Regions from separate parts of the Bacillus sp. 9.4 genome, predicted to be linked through region 2. Evidence: riboswitches for the same ligand, from Rfam matches in the RefSeq annotation. Region 2 holds a riboswitch; the other holds the start of a gene.
What was found. Region 2 has a riboswitch for lysine ahead of ACZ07B_RS05495 (aspartate kinase). Riboswitches for the same ligand answer to the same signal wherever they lie in the genome.

Region 1: it holds a riboswitch for lysine, as region 2 does, so the genes downstream of both, ACZ07B_RS13580 (amino acid permease) here and ACZ07B_RS05495 (aspartate kinase) in region 2, are expected to answer to the same signal.

What each region holds. Positions count from the first base shown of each region.
Region 1 covers NZ_JBVFMU010000003.1:293,995-303,580, forward strand. The annotation lists gene ACZ07B_RS13575 (iron-hydroxamate ABC transporter substrate-binding protein) at 1-468, shown strand, start outside; gene ACZ07B_RS13580 (amino acid permease) at 755-2,164, opposite strand; lysine riboswitch at 2,268-2,447, opposite strand; gene sspJ (small acid-soluble spore protein SspJ) at 2,564-2,704, opposite strand; gene ACZ07B_RS13590 (metal-dependent hydrolase) at 2,871-3,353, shown strand; gene ACZ07B_RS13595 (LTA synthase family protein) at 3,453-5,306, shown strand; gene ACZ07B_RS13600 (substrate-binding domain-containing protein) at 5,335-6,261, opposite strand; gene modA (molybdate ABC transporter substrate-binding protein) at 6,372-7,154, shown strand; gene modB (molybdate ABC transporter permease subunit) at 7,126-7,818, shown strand; gene pgoN (glyoxal/methylglyoxal reductase) at 7,848-8,678, opposite strand; gene yvgO (stress response protein YvgO) at 8,901-9,386, shown strand; gene ACZ07B_RS13625 (Na+/H+ antiporter) at 9,431-9,586, opposite strand, start outside.
Region 2 covers NZ_JBVFMU010000001.1:908,956-918,541, forward strand. The annotation lists gene racE (glutamate racemase) at 1-441, opposite strand, end outside; gene ACZ07B_RS05460 (MarR family winged helix-turn-helix transcriptional regulator) at 449-889, opposite strand; gene gerE (spore germination transcription factor GerE) at 1,134-1,358, opposite strand; gene ACZ07B_RS05470 (acyl-CoA thioesterase) at 1,474-1,917, opposite strand; gene sdhB (succinate dehydrogenase iron-sulfur subunit) at 1,978-2,739, opposite strand; gene sdhA (succinate dehydrogenase flavoprotein subunit) at 2,742-4,502, opposite strand; gene sdhC (succinate dehydrogenase cytochrome B558) at 4,536-5,144, opposite strand; gene ACZ07B_RS05490 (YslB family protein) at 5,437-5,883, shown strand; gene ACZ07B_RS05495 (aspartate kinase) at 5,927-7,153, opposite strand; lysine riboswitch at 7,279-7,458, opposite strand; gene uvrC (excinuclease ABC subunit UvrC) at 7,523-9,295, opposite strand; gene trxA (thioredoxin) at 9,431-9,586, opposite strand, start outside.

The sequences.
Region 1 (9,586 bases), on a different contig from region 2:
ACTGAAGATAAAGCTGAAAAATGGCTGGCCGAGTGGGATAAAAAAGTTGCGGCAGCTAAAACAAAAATCAAAAAAGCGGTCGGTGACAAAACCATTTCCATTATGCAAACGAACGGAAAAGACATTTACGTATTCGGTAAAGACTTTGGAAGAGGCGGAAGCATCATTTACAAAGACCTCGGCCTGCAGGCTACAAAGCTGACAAAAGAAAAAGCCATTAACCAGGGGCCAGGTTATACAAGTATTTCATTAGAGAAGCTCCCTGATTTCGCCGGAGATTACATTTTCGCGGGCCCATGGCAATCAGGCGGTGATGATGGCGGCGTTTTTGAAAGCTCCATTTGGAAGAACCTGAATGCCGTTAAAAATGGCCATGTCTACAAGATGGATCCGATCGGATTCTATTTCTCTGACCCGATTTCATTAGAAGGACAACTGGAGTTTATTACGGAAAGCTTGACTAAATAAACAAAAGAGCCGACTGCCCGCGGCTCTTTTGCTGATTTATAAGGAACGGCTCAATTTGAATCATATCAGATATTTTCTTTGAGCCATTCATATTAAGCTGCATCCTCATCGCGATCAGTTTTTTTATGCTGGAGAGACTGAAAAACGTTTTTTGCATATTCGATTGTGCCTTAAGGTTTTTCTTTCGATTTCAGCTTTCCTGTCAGCTAGGTTAACGAACGGATTCCTAACAGGAGAAATTGTGATTTTATAAAAAAGACACCTGAGCAAATCAGGTGTCTTTTCATTATGCTTGTTTTTCTTTCTGGAACTTTTTACTCACAAATGGATAAACGATTAAGCCGACAAAGAATAAACCGATGCCGAGGATAAATGTCGTTAAATCTGCTGTGCCTGTTACGATAACAAACACGGAGTATGCACACGCCAGTATCGCGATCAATCCGTCTCTTACACGGGAGCCTTTCAGCTGGTCATACGTTTCACCTTTGATGACTACCTTCAAGCTGTAGATTGCAGATACCAGATACGGAATTAAATATGCAAGTGTAGCCGCTGTCGTTAAAAATGTAAATGCGTCACTTATTGTCCGGGAAATAACCGAGAAAATGAAGACCTGTGACATGACGTTTGTAATAATGAGTGCAATGACCGGACTTCCCTTTTTATTCGTTTTTGCAAAAAATGCCGGGAAATCTCCTGCTTTAGCGGCTTGGTATGGCACCTCAGAGCCAAGCAAAATCCAGCCGAGCATCGTTCCGAATAAACAAAGGATAGCCAAAAGCGCCATAATCACGCTTCCCGCGTTTCCAACAATCGCATAGAGTACATCAACAAATGGTTTTTCAGAGCCGACAAGCTTATCATGCGGCAGAACACCCATCGTAATTAAAGTCACAATAATATATATGCTCAAGGCAATCAGCAAGCCGGTAATTGTCGCACGTTTCACATCACGCTGAGAGCGCGCACGGCCGGACAGGATCACCGCGGATTCAATTCCGACAAACGCCCACAGTGTAGAAATCGCGGCGTTATGAACCTGGCCGCCAATTCCAATGCTTGTGCCGTTTTCTCCTTGAACCGGGAAATAAAAATGACCGAATAATGCCGTTTGAAACACAAACAAACCGGCAACGATAAAGAAGACAAAACCTAATACTTTAGAAAGCGTTGTGACAAAGTTTAATTTACTTGCGCCGTTAATGCTGGCAACAAGAATCGCGTGCGTTCCCCATAACAAGATCGTACATACGGCAAACGTCAGTAATTGGCCGAGTGTCACCTCTTGCCCGCCGATCGAAAACATCTCACGTTTATCAACCAAGATCGGGAAGAACGAAGTCAAGTAACCGGCGAGACTTGTGATGATCGCCACGTTGCTGATCCAGCTCGCCACCCAGTAGCCCCACACCATTGTGAAACCGGCAGCGTTGCCTTTTTTCGGGTCAGAAAACAGCGCTCTTGCATAACTTTGCGGTCCCGCTGTCAGTTCAGGCTTGCGAATGGACAAATGTCCGAACACAAGTGCAATCATCAGCACGCCGGCACCTGTCAAAAGCCAGGCGGACGTAGCTCCAAACGGACTCGCAATTGAAGCAAGCGAGCTCGGCAAGGAGAAAATTCCTGATCCAACCATATTTCCAACGACAAACGCCGTTAATAACCAAAAACCCCATTTTTTTGTCTGTTCCATTCCAGTACCTCCATGATTCTTTGTACGGACCAGACCCCGAGATCATATAAACGCAAAAAAAGCCTGAACAAAAGTCCATGCTTAAAGAAACACACACCCTTGATCTCCGGATAGCCCTCCGCGAAAAAGCACGCGGCAGTCCTGCACTTATTCAGATACAGTCCCAGCATAGAGAAGGATCGGCTTTCTCCACACTTCGGCGCTGATGCCTTTTACACATGTTTAACAGCCCCTGTCAGCCTGGCATGTGTGACTTATCATCCGCGCAACCTCTACCTCACTGAGAAAGAGTGAGGATTTAATTATTCAGTTACTCCCAGAAGGTTATCAAAGAAAGGATGATCTGTCAAAGGGAACAGATGGAAAATACGGATAGAGCCAAGCCCTATCCGCATGTGGTTATCGATTATTTTTCTTTTTTTGCACAGCTTCTTGAAGCGGATCATCTTTTAGAGCTGAACCAGCATCTTCAAGAGCTCCTTGGATTACGTTTTTTTCTTTTTCGGAACGTTTTCCTTTATCTTTATTAAAGAAACCCATTCGTATCACCTCTTTTAAAAAATAGGTACATGTTTAAGATGCCTTTTTCCTGAAAAATTATGCGAGATATTTTTTATCGTCCAAAGTCCTGTTGATCAAACATACATTCTCTTGATATATTTGTAATTCAGAGATTTTTTGCAAAAGATAAAAGGAGAAGCGGCAAATGACAGGAAAAACACACATCATGGGAGGCATCGCTTCTTGTACGGCAGCGGCTTATTATTATGGATTTGATCCAGTGCTTATGGCTGCGTCAGGCGCGGTTGGAGCATTAATACCCGATATCTGCCACACACAAAGCAAAATCGGGAGAAAATTTCCTATTTTATCGAAAGTGGTCAGCTCCGTTTTTGGCCATCGCACCTTTACACACAGCCTGCTGTTTATGCTCATCATGTTTTTTATCACTTCTACATACATTCCAGATAAAAACATATCAGCCGGCCTGATGATCGGAATGGCGAGCCACTTGATTCTTGACGCTTGGACGGTGAACGGAATCAAATTATTATTCCCTTCAACGATCCGCGTTCGGCTTCCATTATATATGAAGACAGGCAGTTTTTCTGAGCAGCTCGTGCTAGCCGGCCTGACCCTTGCTTCATGTTACTACTTTTATATGCTGTTTCATGGGCGCATGTTTTAAACATGAGTGCTGAGACTTGTCTGAACCGGCTGTTTTTAGTAGGTTTTACTTAAGAAGCATTTCATGCAGATGATCAAGAAAACGTGAGGAGTCATATTGATGAAAGGAACCTTTTTTCACAATCAGCGGTTTTTATGTTTTTCGATCTTATTTATGTGGATCAAAACGTATATGATATATAAACTCGGCTTTGATTTGCAAATCGATACTCTGTTGGAGGAGCTAATGCTGCTGGTCAACCCGCTCAGCTTTATTCTTCCTTTATTCGGTATCGGCCTGCTTTTAAAAGAAAACAAGCAGCGGGTCTTTTTGCTGATTGCCAATTTGGTTCTGACCGTCATCTTGATCTCCAATACGATTTTTTACGGCTTTTATATCGATTTTATTACCATCCCGGTTTTATTTCAGGCCAGCAACATGAGCGATATGGGCAGCAGTGTAAAAGAACTGTTCCATCCTCTGTTTATCGCCCTGTTTGTGGATTTGGTTTTTCTGCTGCTGTTCGCCAGAAAAACCAAACACCCACAGACAAAAGCCGCTCCCCGCACGATCAAACGGTACTATGCAGCTTCCTGCGGCATGCTTTTATGCACACTGGCACTTGCAGAAGTACAGCAGCCGAAGCTTTTGGCACATTCTTTTGACCGGGAAATGCTAGTCAAAAGCATCGGTCTGTTTCAGTTCCATATTTACGATACAATTTCTCAGACTGTTAATATCAGCGCGAAAGCTTTTGCCGATGAAGACAGTATAACTGCCATTAAAAACTACACAGAGGCTGATTACAGCAAGCCTGATCAAAGCAAATTCGGTCTTGCAAAGGGGCGCAATGTCATCTTTGTAACACTTGAGTCGACCCAAAGCTTTGTTCTGAATGAAAAAGTAAATGGAAAAGAAATTACCCCATTTATGAATGATCTCATTAAAAAAAGCTATTCCTTTGATCATTTCTATCAGCAAACAGAACAAGGCAAAACATCAGATTCAGAATTTATCGTCGCTAACTCACTGTATCCTTCCCTTAGCGGCGCCGTCTTTTTCACGAAAAGCGACCATCAATTTCATACGATGTATAAATCGCTGAAGCAGCACGATTATTATTCAGCCGTCTTTCATGCTAACCATAAAACATTTTGGAACAGAGATGTCATGTACGATACATTTGGCATTGACCGCTTTTTTGATGTTGATGATTTTCATGTCACTCCCGGGACATCGACAAGCTGGGGTTTAAAAGACAAAGAATTTTTAGAGCAGTCCGCCGAAAAGCTGAAAAGCCTGCCGCAACCGTTCTACAGCAGTTTTATCACGTTAACGAATCATTTTCCGTTTGAGATTGATGAAAAGGATCAGCTGATAGATGAATTCGATTCAAGCAGTGATTTGTTAAACCGCTATGTGACCACGGTTCGCTATGAGGATGAGGCATTGAAGCATTTTATCAAAAAACTGAAGGACGAAGGCTTATACGAAAATTCGATGATCGTATTTATGGGAGATCATTACGGCATTTCTGAAGCCCATAACGAGGCAATGGCTGAGTTTTTAGGGAAAGACGAAATCACACCGTATGACAACGTTCAGCTCCAGCGGGTGCCGTTTATCATACATATCCCGGGAATCACCGATCAAAAGCCGGAAACCATCCCTGATGCCGGGGGACAGGTCGACGTCAGGCCGACGCTGATGCATTTGCTCGGCGTTGAGACAAAAGGCGATATCCAATTCGGCAATGATTTACTGTCCAGCGACCGCACCCCATTCGCCGTTCTGCGAAACGGCAGCTTTATTACGAACGATTATATATACACAAAGAACACGTGCTATAGCCAAAAAACAGGTGAAGTGCTGGAAGATCAGGATGCGTGCCTCCCTTACAAGGAGAAAGCAAACGAAGAACTTTCTCTCTCTGATAAAATTTTAAATGGTGACCTGCTCAGGTTTTCCGAATGAAAAAAATCCCTCTATCAAGAGGGATTTTTTACGTTTCCAATATCACCTTGCCAGTCAGCTTTGTTTCATAGCCGTTTAAATGAGACAAATTCGCCTTGTATTCCTCAGAATTCAAAATCTCCTTCACGGCCTTCAGCAGCTGCTCATGTTTTTTCAAAACGACAATATCATATTGTTCGTCGATGAGCGGGATAAAATCAACACTGCCCATATGTGCCGCGTGCTGCGCCCCGATTCCCGCGTCAACCTGTCCGCTTGAAACTTGTGAAGCGACAGCGTAATGATCAGTCACGATATCGCCATATCCCACTACATCAGCCGGATTCACACCAAGCAAGCCAAGCTGTTCATCAAGGAGCACCCTTGCGCCAGAACCCTTTTCCCTGTTGATGATCCGGATATCGGCTCTTTTCAAGTCTTTCCAGCCTTGAATGTTTTTCGGATTCCCTTTTTGCACATACAGTCCTGCTTTGCGGAGAACGACATTGATGAGACAAAACGGTTCACCTGTCAAGATCCGTTTCACATAAGGCGCGTTATACTGGCCGGTTTCTGCATCGTACAAATGGAGGCTTACAATGTCACACTTGCCTTGATACATATCAATCAGGCTGTTTAAGCTTCCTTTGTATTTACGGAGCGGCGTCTCCTGAATGGCATTCTCCAAATGCTTGCTGAGGATATCCATCGAAATGTCCTGTCCGCTGATCATGACATTCGGTCTGCCGTCCGGCTCAGCCTCCTGCACCTGTTTCGGCGCTTCAGTTGCAGCGATGGGCTGAGACATTCTCATATTTGTTTTATATTGCTTTAAATCTTCTTCATCCACACGCATCTGCCTTCCGACACGGTAAGCAGGCAGCACGCCTTTTTTAATCAAATCATAAACGGTCAGCTTTGATACCTTCAGCAGACCTGCAACTTCTTCTATCGTATAGGAAGAGGTTTCATTCATCATCATCACTCTCCTATTTTATTATACCTTTTCGTTGAATGTAAAAAAACCCACATAAACCAAACATAATCAGTTATAATTAGTTATATCTAATGATAAGGGGTGCAATCATGTTTAAGAAGTATTCTATTTTAATCGCAGCCTTAACCGCTTTTCTGCTTGCAGCAGGCTGTTCTTCAAACCAGTCTTCAACGGACAGCGAGAAAAAAGTAACGTTAACCATCTCAGCTGCCGCCAGCGCGCAGGATGCACTTGAGGAAATCCAAAAAAATTATGAAAAAGAACATCAAAATATTACCATCCAAGATAACTATGGCTCATCCGGCGCCTTGCAAAAACAGATTTCTCAAGGAGCAGGAGCCGATCTGTTCTTCTCAGCTGCTGAGGATAAATTTAAAAAGCTGGTGGATGATGGAGATATCGCAAAAAAAGACAGCACTGATTTAGTCGGTAATGAAATTGTGCTGGTCGTACCGAAAAACGGAGATTCACCTGTGGCAAGCTTCAGCAATCTGGCTGAATCAGAAAAAATCGCCCTTGGCACTCCGGAATCCGTACCGGCAGGAGCTTATGGGAAAGAATCACTGACAAAGCTGTCTCTATGGGACAAAGTGAAGGATAAAATTGTGTATGGAAAAGACGTTCGCCAAGTTCTTTCTTATGTTGAAACCGGCAATGTAGACGCAGGTATTGTTTATAAAACAGATGCCCTGGTCTCGAAAAAGGTCAACATTATTGACGAGGCAAAAGCAGATACACACAGCCCAATTGTCTATCCGTTAGGAATCGTAAAAGATACAAAACACCGTAAGGAAGCGAAGGAATTTTACGAATACCTGCAATCTGATGAAGCAATGAAAGTATTTGAGAAATATGGCTTTACTGCCGAGTAGCATAAGCGCTTCAGAATTTTTCACACCCGTTGTGCTTTCCTTTCAGGTGGCGGCAGTTGCCGGAATTGCTGTCATTATTCTCGGAACACTTGCTGGAGCATGGATGTCACGGGCATCATTTTTTGGAAAAACGGCACTCGAAACATGTTTTATGCTTCCGCTCGTTCTTCCGCCTACTGTTGTCGGTTTTATTTTGATCGTCATTTTCGGAAAGCACAGCTTCATCGGACAAGCCATCGAGTGGATCTTCCGGCAGCCTGTCATTTTCACCTGGTGGGCCGCTGTGATCGCCTCGGCTGTTGTAGCCTTTCCGCTTATGTACCAATCAGCCAAAACCGGATTTGCTGACATTGACCCCGATATACAAGGTGCGGCAATGGTAGACGGCGCTAGCAGATGGAAAGTGTTTATCCATATCTCCGTCCCGCTTGCCTATCCTTCATTGCTGACCGGAAGCATCCTCAGCCTTGCGCGGGCGCTCGGAGAATTTGGCGCAACACTCATGTTTGCAGGGAACATCCCCGGTGTTACGCAAACACTGCCGACGGCGATATATGTCGCATTGGATTCCGGCAACAATACCCTTGCCTGGGCGTGGGTCGTCTGTATTGTTGTCATTTCCTTTTTGATGCTGTTTTTCATTCAACAGAAAAAAACGCACTAAAAAACTCCCCGTAACGGGGAGTTTTTTGATTAAAACAGAAGCTCATCAGGATTTGGACCGACACGCTCATCTTTATTTAATGCGTCAATTTTGTCCATGTCTTCTTGAGACAATTCGAAATCAAAAATATCAGCGTTTTCAATGATACGGTGTTCTTTAATGGATTTTGGAATGGTTACAACTTCATGCTGCAGATCCCAGCGCAAAATCACTTGAGCCACAGATTTATTGTGTTTTTCAGCAATCTGTGTCAGCACTTCGTTATCCAAAAGCTGTCCCTGCATGAGCGGAGACCACGCTTCCAGCTGAATGCCTTGCGCTTTGCAGTAATCCCTTAATTCTTTTTGCGTCAAGCGAGGGTGAAACTCAACTTGGTTCACCATCGGTTTGATTTCAGCATCTTTCAACAGCTCTTCTAAATGATGAACTTGGAAGTTGCTGACGCCGATCGCGCGGATTTTGCCGTCTTTGTACAGCTTTTCAAGCGCGCGCCATGTATCTTTATATTTATCTTTGCCAGGCCAGTGGATCAAATATAAATCTAAGTAATCAAGCTGCAATCTTTCCAGACTCTTTTCAAAGGCAGCAAGCGTTGTTTCGTAGCCTTGATCTTCATTCCACACTTTTGATGTGATGAAGAGCTCTTCTCTTGCCACACCGGATTCTTTAATCCCGATGCCAACGCCTTCTTCATTTTTGTAGATCGCTGCTGTATCAATGCTGCGATAGCCATTTTTAATTGCCGCTTTCACTGATTCAGTCGCTTCATTACCATTTTCTACTTTAAAAACACCCAGACCGAACCAAGGCATTTCAACTCCGTTATGTAACTTTACAGTATCTTTTAAACTTGTTGGCACTTGAACATCCACCCTTTCACTGAAATGTAAGCGTCTATATTATCTCACATTCCTCTCAGCCGATACCAATAATACGCTTAAGACCATCTTTTTGCTTCTTTTTTCACAGCACAGGCAAATCCAAACACTATTTTTTTCCTATTTTAACAATATTGAGATTACAAATACATTGAGCAGGGTATGCGTTGAGTGTAACCAAATGAAAACAAAGGAGGAAACAACTTGAAACGTATTCGTATCCCAATGACACTTGCTCTTGGTGCCGCTTTGACAATTGCCCCTTTGTCCTTTGCTTCCGCTGAAGAAAATCCTGCTCCGAAGATGTCGCAGACAACTGCTGCTGGAACAACTGCCGCTGATGTAGGTTTAAACGTCAATCTGGATGTACTTGGAATTGCCAACCAGATCGCTGATGCCATCAAATCCGCACAGAACAGGGATGGCTTTGTGAAAAACCTCATGGAGTCTTCCTTCTACGCATCCGGCCAAAAATATAATGTCATGGTCTTTAATTTAAGCCAGGAATATGAAGATCATTTGAACGGTGTGCAATTTTACGGCTCAGCCGTTTACGACGGCATTACGTATGGCATTTGGGTATTTGAAGATGGAACCTTTACAAACAAAGGCGATGGCGGCTGGATCAACTGGGCCTTCAGAGGCTGGTTCGACCGGGATGGCAGCACTGTCGCATTTCATCGCCCTTAATATAGAAAAAAGCTGGCGCTCTAACGCCAGCTTTTTTGCTGCATTTATTCGCCGCCTTCAAGCATGGCGGCTTCGACATCATTAATGTATTGGCGAAGCTCATGGGAAATGTCCCGGGAAATTTCCCTCTCTTCGAAGAGCGTTTGAATTTCATTTCTGATCGCCTGCACAGCCTTCAGCTTTACTTCCAGCTTCTGATT
Region 2 (9,586 bases):
CAACGGGCAGGCAAGGTTTTCAACCTTCAGATCAGGATTTAATGCCAAAAGCGCCTCTTCGTATGCATTGCTCTTAATCGTATTCTCTGTGCCGATGACACCGATATGCTGATTATCCGTCACTTTTATCGCTGCTCTCGCACCAGGCTGGATCACTCCGACCACCGGTATACCGACGCTTCGCTGGATGTCATCCAATGCGATCGCTGTTGCTGTATTACAGGCGATCACGAGCATTTTGATGTGGTGGTTTTCGAGTAAATAATTCGTCAGCTCCCATGTATATTGAAGCACCTCTTCTTCAGGGCGCGGCCCATAAGGACACCGTTTCGTATCCCCGACGTAGATAATATTTTCTTTAGGTAGCTGTCTCATGATTTCCTTCGCAACGGTTAAACCGCCAACCCCGGAATCAATGACTCCTATTGGTTGTTCCAACAAAATCGCCTCATTTTCTCTTCATTTCATGCTGCAGTTTCATCAAAGATTTTTCGAAGATGGCTATTTCTTCATCTGTAAACGATTCGAACATATCACGCAGATATTCCTGTCTTTTTGTAATGACCTCTTGGATAATCCGTTCTCCTTCAGGCAGCAGATGTATCCGGACAACACGTCTGTCCGCCGGGTCCTTGACCCGCTCAACAAGCTCATTTTTTTGCATGCGGTCGATTAAGTCCGTTGTCGTGCTGCATGCCAGATACATTTTGCCCGATAATTCACCGATTGTCATATCTCCTAATTCATAAAGCCATTGCAGGCCGACAAATTGCGGCGGCGTAATCGCATATTGATTAAGGATTTCTCGTCCTTTTTGCTTAATGATCGCGGCAATGTGGCGGAGTGACTTTTCAATATCCGCAACATGCTCCAAAGGTTTTGATGTCATTTGTCCATCCCTCACTCAAGGATCTCTTACGCACAAAAGCGTTCCGTGTCTATTTTCCTTCTTTTTTGAAGAAAATGCAAGACTCGCAGGAGAGAAATAGAGGACTTTAGTCAAACAACATCAAGAAATAAAATTTATTTTATGACTTGCCTACGTTTTGCAAAGCATTCCAAAAATGATTTCGAATGTTCCAAACAAACAGCAATAACCGGCTCCTTCCTAAAAGAAGGAATACCGGCAAGGATTAAAGCTCTAGCTCACCCATTCTAAGAAGCTCAACAACGGCTTGCGAACGCCCTTTCACACCCAATTTCTGCATGGCATTTGAAATATGGTTTCGAACGGTTTTCTCACTGATAAATAGCTCGCTTGCAATCTCCTTTGTTGTCTTATCTTGAACGAGCAATTCGAACACTTCTCTTTCTCTTTTCGTTAGCAGCGGCTTCGATTGAAATTCTTTCTCCTTCAAGTATTGTAACCCTCCTTGCTAAGGTGAGAGCGAATCAGAAACGAATGGGTTTTGATATAGTCGAGATATCATATGTAAGAAGGGCGCAGGAGGTGACGTTTACAAGATAATTAGTTTATCGTGTATAAAGAAGCGTTTCTTTCTCCTCATCCGTCCAGCTGACAGCTTTGCCGCTTTCCTTTGAGACTTGAACCATCACGACTGCCCCGGTGAAGCAGGGCTCGCCTTCGAGGTTCTCTCCGAGATAGTGCAAGGTAAGAGATGAACTGCCGACTGCGCTTGTTTTCACATAGATGCGCAACTTTTCATAAGGCATGACTTGGCGCAAATAATCGCATTGCTGGCTTGCCACGACTGTCATGGTCTGTTTGTTTTCACTCATCATATTCAGCTTTTTAAAATAAGAAATCCGCACCTCCTCAAAATATATAAAAGGGGTTACATTATTCATATGCCCAAACATGTCTGTCTCGGAAAATCTTACGGATACCTCATTGAAAAAAGAAAAGGATGTTTTCCATTCTTGAAACGGCATATCAATATAAGCGGGAAGCTTCATCTTTTTTCATCTCCTTATTGTTTAAAAAAACCTCTTCCATGCGGAAGAGGTTTTTTCTTCTTATACTCTGTCGCTTCCGAAGAAATTGCGGAACGCTTGTAAGTTTGTATCTCTATTCAAGGCTGCAATCGAAGTGGTAAGCGGAATCCCCTTCGGACAGGATTGAACACAGTTTTGCGAGTTGCCGCAATCTTGAAGGCCGCCTTCATCCATTAATGCTTCTAATCGTTCAGATTTATTCATAGCGCCTGTCGGATGCGCGTTAAACAGGCGGACTTGCGACATCGGTGCAGGCCCCATGAACTTCGATTTGCTGTTCACATTCGGGCAAGCTTCGAGGCAGACGCCACATGTCATGCATTTTGATAATTCATATGCCCATTGACGGCGTTTTTCCGGCATTCTCGGCCCCGGTCCTAAATCGTACGTACCGTCAATCGGTATCCATGCTTTTACTTTTTTCAATGAATCAAACATTCTGCTGCGATCAACCTGCAAATCACGAACGACTGGGAATGTTTTCATTGGTTTTAAACGGATCGGCTGTTCAAGCTGGTCAATAAGCGCCGTACAAGACTGGCGGGGTTTTCCGTTTATGACCATTGAACATGCGCCGCATACTTCCTCAAGGCAGTTCATATCCCATGTGACAGGGGTTGTCTTCTCACCTTTGACATTAACCGGATTCCGGCGGATTTCCATCAGAGCGGAAATGACGTTCAGATTCGGGCGGTATGGAATCTCAAATTCTTCATCATAAGGCGTGCTGTCGGCTGTATCTTGACGTGTGATAATAAATCGTATGGTTTTTTGTTCACTCATGATTATTTCGCCACCTTCTTCTTCGAGTAATCCCGTTTCCGAGGCGTTATCAGTGATACATCGACATCCTGATACTCAAATTCCGGCGCTTCATACGGGCTTACATGTTTAGCCATTGTTGTTTTGAGCCATTCATCATCATTACGTTCAGGATAATCCGGTTTATAATGGGCGCCCCGGCTTTCATTACGGTTGTATGCGCCAAGGGTAATCACCCTAGCAAGCTGAAGCATGTTTGAGAACTGGCGTGTGAACATCGCTCCCTGGTTGCTCCATTTTGTCGTATCATTGATGTTGATCTTTTTGAAGCGCTCCATTAACTCCTGAATTTTGTCATCGGTTTTCAAAAGCTTGTCATTATGGCGGACAACCGTTACGTTCGCCGTCATCCACTCACCGAGCTCTTTGTGAAGAACATAGGCATTTTCGGTTCCGTCCATACTCATAATATCAGCCCATTTTTCTTCTTCTTTCTTAACGTGAGCGTCGAATAAAGATGAAGACATGTCTTCCGCTGAAGATTCTAAGCCGTTTACATATTTCACCGCATTCGGACCGGCCACCATGCCTCCGTAAATCGCAGACAGCAAGGAGTTCGCTCCCAAGCGGTTGCCGCCGTGCATAGAATAATCACATTCCCCAGCCGCAAACAGTCCAGGGATGTTTGTCATTTGATCGTAATCCACCCATAAACCGCCCATAGAATAATGGACCGCAGGGAAGATTTTCATTGGAAGCTTACGCGGGTCGTCTCCCATGAATTTCTCATAAATCTCAATGATGCCGCCAAGCTTAATATCAAGCTCTTTCGGATCTTTATGAGACAGATCGAGATATACCATGTTTTCACCGTTAATGCCGAGCTTCTGGTTCACACACACATCAAATATTTCGCGTGTCGCAATATCACGCGGCACCAGGTTTCCGTATGCCGGATATTTTTCCTCCAGGAAATACCATGGTTTGCCGTCTTTATATGTCCACACGCGACCGCCTTCACCACGCGCTGATTCACTCATCAGTCTTAATTTGTCATCGCCCGGTATGGCTGTCGGGTGGATTTGAATGAATTCTCCGTTTGCATAATACGCTCCCTGCTGATAAACGATTGATGCAGCAGATCCTGTATTAATCATGGAGTTCGTTGATTTTCCAAAGATGATTCCCGGTCCGCCCGTCGCCATAATGACAGCGTCTGAACGGAAGGATTCAATTTGCATGTTTGTCAGGTTTTGTGCAACAATTCCGCGGCAGGTTCTGTCATCATCTAAAACAGCGCCAAGGAATTCCCAGCCTTCGTATTTTGTGACCAGACCCGCAACTTCGTATCTGCGCACTTGCTCGTCCAGTGCGTAAAGCAGCTGCTGTCCCGTCGTCGCACCAGCATAAGCAGTTCTGTGGTGCTGTGTACCCCCGAATCGGCGGAAATCAAGCAGGCCTTCAGGCGTCCGGTTAAACATGACGCCCATCCGGTCTAATAAGTGGATGATAGAAGGCGCCGCTTCACACATCGCCTTGACTGGCGGCTGGTTGGCAAGAAAGTCTCCCCCGTATACCGTGTCATCAAAATGTTCCCACGGAGAGTCACCTTCCCCTTTTGTATTGACCGCTCCGTTTATGCCGCCTTGCGCACAAACTGAATGAGAACGTTTGACAGGAACGATGGAAAACAATTTAACCGCCATTCCTGATTCCGCTGCTTTAATTGTCGCCATGAGGCCGGCAAGACCCCCGCCGACTACGATAATGCTTGATTGACTCATGATAGCCCCTCTCCCTCTAGTAATCTAGTACTCTTAAACAAATGCGAAAATCGCTTTTAAGCCTACGTATGACAGTGCAACAAAAATAATCAGCGTAACGTATGTCGAAATTCTTTGAGAACGAGGCGTTACCGTGATGCCCCATGTAACAGCGAAAGACCATAAACCGTTCGAGAAGTGGAAAATTGTTGATAAAACACCGACAATGTAAAAACCAAGCATAGCCGGAGAGCTCAAAATATTCGCCATCATGTCGAAATTGACCTCAGCACCCATTTGTGCGGCAATTCGGGTTTCCCACACGTGCCAGCTGACGAAAATGAGGGTGATGATACCGGTTACACGCTGCAGGACGAATAGCCAGTTTCTCATGTAGCTGTATTGACCTGCGTTATTTTTCGCAGTAAACGCTATGTACACACCATAAACTGCATGATAAATTAATGGTAAGAAGATAATAAAAATTTCCAAGGCATACCTGAAAGGCAGACTATCCATAAAATGAGCAGCGCTATTGAATGCTTCAGCGCCCCTTGCGGCAAACTGGTTGACGACTAAATGCTGAATAAGAAAGATGCCGACCGGTATGACGCCAAGCAAGGAATGCAATCTTCGAAAATAAAACTCTCTGTTCCCAGACATTACTTTACCCCCTGTTTGATAAGTGCGAAATGTGCTAAATCTCTTCCCCCACTTCTTTCAATTGTAAGCACTTTATTAAGATTTATTGACAATTTCATTTTACTCCTCCCTCAAAAGGGCGTCAAGAAAACGCGTACATAAATTATAATTTTCCGAATTGATTAGTTGATTGAAAAATTTTATTTTATCAATATATATATCTTGCTTAATTTTTCATAAGAATTACAGGATCATTCTGTAATCCTCCCCCCTGTTTGAGCTATAATATACGCAGGAGAGAGGGGAGACAGATATGAAGTCTAAATTTGAAGCATCTATTGACAACCTAAAAGAAATTGAAATGAACGCCTATGCCTACGAACTAATACGAGAGATCGTTCTCCCAGATATGCTTGGCCAAGATTACTCTTCCATGATGTATTGGGCAGGAAAACATCTCGCCCGTAAGTTTCCTCTTGAATCATGGGAGGAATTTCCGGCCTTCTTTGAAGAAGCGGGCTGGGGAACCCTCACCAACGTAAGCGCTAAAAAACAGGAGCTTGAATTTGAACTTGAAGGGCCGATCATTTCCAACCGGCTTAAACATCAGAAAGAACCTTGCTTTCAGCTGGAAGCTGGTTTTATCGCTGAACAAATTCAATTGATGAATGATCAGATTGCCGAATCATATGAACAAGTGAAAAAGAGAGCCGATAAAGTGGTTCTGACTGTGAAATGGGATATGAAAGACCCAGTGTAATCAAAAAGGCGGTGACTGCATAGTCCCGCCTTTTTGATTGTCATTACACAGCTGAAGGATGTTTTGAAAGCTCAAATGCATCGTGAAGCGACTCGACTGCTTTCACCATGTCATTTTCGCTTACGACTGTTGACACTTTGATTTCAGATGTGCTGACCATTTTGATTAAAATGTTTTTTTGCGCCAGTACAGCAAACATTTCAGCCGCTACACCGGGATTTGAGACCATGCCGGATCCAACAATGGATACTTTAGCCAATTTGCTTTCTGTCTCGATTTTCTCAAATTCCAGCGCGTCTTTATACTCTTCAAGCACCGCAACGGTTTGGTCTGCATCTTCTGTTTTGACAGAGAAGGAAATTCCAGTCTTGTCCTCGGCCTGCGTTTGGATAATGATATCCACGTTTATGTTTCTTTTGGCAAGTGTCGTAAAAATAGTAGACAAAGTTGTCAAGCCGCTAGTCAGCCCGTAAATGGTTACTCTTGTGATTTGATCTTCAAATGCAATGCCTCTGACAATTAAATTCTGTTCCATGGATGATTCCTCCTCAATTAATGTTCCCGCTTCGGTTTCTGTACTTGAACGCACTTCTAACGGCACTTGGTAATTTTTCGCGAACTCAACTGCTCTCGGATGAAGAACGCCGGCGCCTAAATTGGCAAGCTCAAGCATTTCATCGTATGAGATGCCCGCAAGTTTTCTCGCTGATTTCACATAGCGCGGATCGGTTGTAAACACACCTGGCACGTCTGTGTATATGTCACATTTATCAGCTTTTAAAGCGGCAGCCAAAGCAACTGCTGTTGTATCTGAACCGCCCCGGCCCAATGTCGTAATTTCACAATCCTCTGTCATTCCTTGGAAGCCTGCAACAATGACAATTTTTCCTTTTTCAAGCTGGTCTGCTAAAACCGAAGTGTCGATATCTGTAATTCTGGCGTTTCCGTGAATGGCCTCCGTACGGATTCCCGCCTGCCAGCCAGTATAAGACACAGCGTCATAGCCTTTTTCCTGCAATGCCATTGAAAGGAGTGAAATCGTGACCTGCTCGCCTGTCGCCAGCAGCATATCCATTTCGCGTTTGCTCGGCTGGTCAGAAATAGCTTTTGCAAGGCTGACCAATTCGTCAGTGGATTTTCCCATTGCTGAAACGACGACAACGACTTGATGGCCTTTCTGTTTTTCTGCAATTGCGCGGTTTGCCGCATTTTGAATTTTTTCGACTGAGCCGACGGAAGTGCCTCCGAATTTTTGTACAATAAGACCCATGTATTACCACCCTTTACATTTTGGTTCGTGCGGGTGAGGAGAAAGAGCGCTTTGTCCACAATAAAAAAAGCAATGAGAGGAATACTCTCATTGCTTATCAATTAATCATCATAAATGATTATGAACAACGAGATAGCCCTCCAAGAAAATGATTTCTTGACAGCCTTACATTTATTCAATGCACGGCCAGCAAATAATACCGATGGGGTTTTACTTGCTTCGGCGACGCTCCCCTTTCAGCCTTTTTCACAGAATCCATCTTTCTCCAAAGGCATACTCTTGAAGTTCGCACCTCTATCTTCACCATATAACACGATCTAACTATGAAATTAGTTCACATTTTATCAGATCTTATTTAAAAGGACAACATTATTTTTGCAATTTGTCGTAAAGGAGCTGAGCCGCCGCTGTGGGAACACCGGCTTTTTTGATGTCCTCAAGGCTTGCTTCCTTCATTTTTTTAACGGAACCGAAATGCTTTAACAGCATTTTCTTTCTTTTCTCTCCGATACCCGGGATGTCGTCCAAAACGGATTGAAACGCGCTTTTTCCGCGGATTTGCCTGTGAAAACTGATTGCAAAACGGTGCACCTCGTCCTGAATGCGCTGCAGGAGGTAAAATTCCTGGCTGTTTCGTTCCAGATACACCACCTCCAGCGGATCACCGATCAGTAAATTTGAGGTTCTGTGTTTTTCATCTTTCGCTAAACCGGCGATCGGGATATCCAAGCCGAGTTCATTTTCAATGACATCCCTTGCTGCGTTGATCTGCCCTTTTCCTCCGTCAATGATGATCAGATCGGGCAGCGGCAGATTCTCACGAAGCACTCTCGTATAGCGTCTTCTGACAACCTCTCTCATAGAACCGTAATCATCCGGCCCTGTAACGGTTTTGATTTTATATTTGCGGTATTCCTTTTTGTATGGTTTGCCGTCGATAAACACAATCATCGCGGAAACCGGGTTTGTCCCCTGTATGTTTGAGTTATCAAACGCTTCAATTCTGTGCGGCGTATAAATATTTAATGCCTCACCTAGTTTCTGCACAGCCCCGATTGAACGCTCCTCGTCCCGTTCGATTAAAGAGAATTTTTCTTTCAATGCGATTTTCGCATTTTTATGGGCCAGCATGAGCAGTTCTTTTTTCGGGCCTTTCTTCGGCTGGTGAACGTTTGTTTCCAGCAGCTGCTCGATCATGGATTGATCTACGCTGTCTGGAACTAAAATCTCCTTCGGAAGGAAGTGGTTGTTTTTTGAATAGAACTGCCCGATGAACGTGAGGAACTCTTCATCTGCTTCCTGATAAAGCGGGAACATGCTGACATCGCGTTCAATGAGCTTCCCTTGGCGGATGAAAAAGACCTGCACGCACATCCAGCCCTTATCGTACGCGTACGCGAATACATCACGGTCGACTAGATCGTTCATCGTCATTTTTTGTTTTTCCATCGTTGATTCAATATGGGCAATTTGGTCACGAAGCTCTTTTGCTCGTTCAAACTCAAGATTCTCAGCAGCTTCATGCATTTTCTCTTCAAGCTCTTTTTTGACCTCATTATAGCCGCCCCTTAAGAAACGTGTAATGCTTTCAACCAGCTCTCTGTTCGTCTCTTCGGAAATATCCTTTACGCACGGAGCAAGACATTGGCCCAGATGATAATAAAGGCACACTCTGTCCGGGAGCTTGGAGCATTTTCTGAGAGGATACAGACGGTCGAGCAGTTTTTTTGTTTCCCTTGCTGCCTGTACATTCGGATACGGCCCGAAATAGCGCCCTTTGTCTTTTTTGACATTGCGGGTGACAATTAGCCTTGGGTGGCGTTCATGGGTGAGTTTTATGAAAGGATAGGTTTTGTCGTCTTTGAGCATGACGTTGTATTTCGGATCATGCTTTTTGATCAGATTCATTTCTAAAATAAGCGCTTCAAGATTGGAGGACGTCACGATATATTCAAAATCCTCGATTTCCGTCACAAGCCTTTGGGTTTTCGCGTCGTGAGAACCGGTGAAGTAGGAGCGCACTCTGTTTTTCAGCACTTTTGCTTTCCCTACGTAGATCACAGTCTGCTGCCGGTCCTTCATGAGATAACAACCCGGTTGATCGGGAAGGAGGGCGAGTTTTTCTTTCAGTTGTTTGTTCATATGTTACCCTTCCTTATGTTTAATCCTTTATATCCAGTTTAACACGAACGTTTGTTTTTCTCTATGGTTCACAATTGGCGAATAAAAAAAGCGATCCCTCAATCGGAATCGCTCTGGAATGTAAGCAGCGGAAAATTAAAGATGTTTGTTTACAAGCTCTTGAAGCGCTTCTTTTGGTTTGAAGCCGACTGAAGTTTCAACTACTTCGCCGTCTTTTAACACAAGAAGAGTCGGGATGCTCATAACGCCGTATTTTCCGGCAGTTTCTTGGTTTTCGTCTACATCGATTTT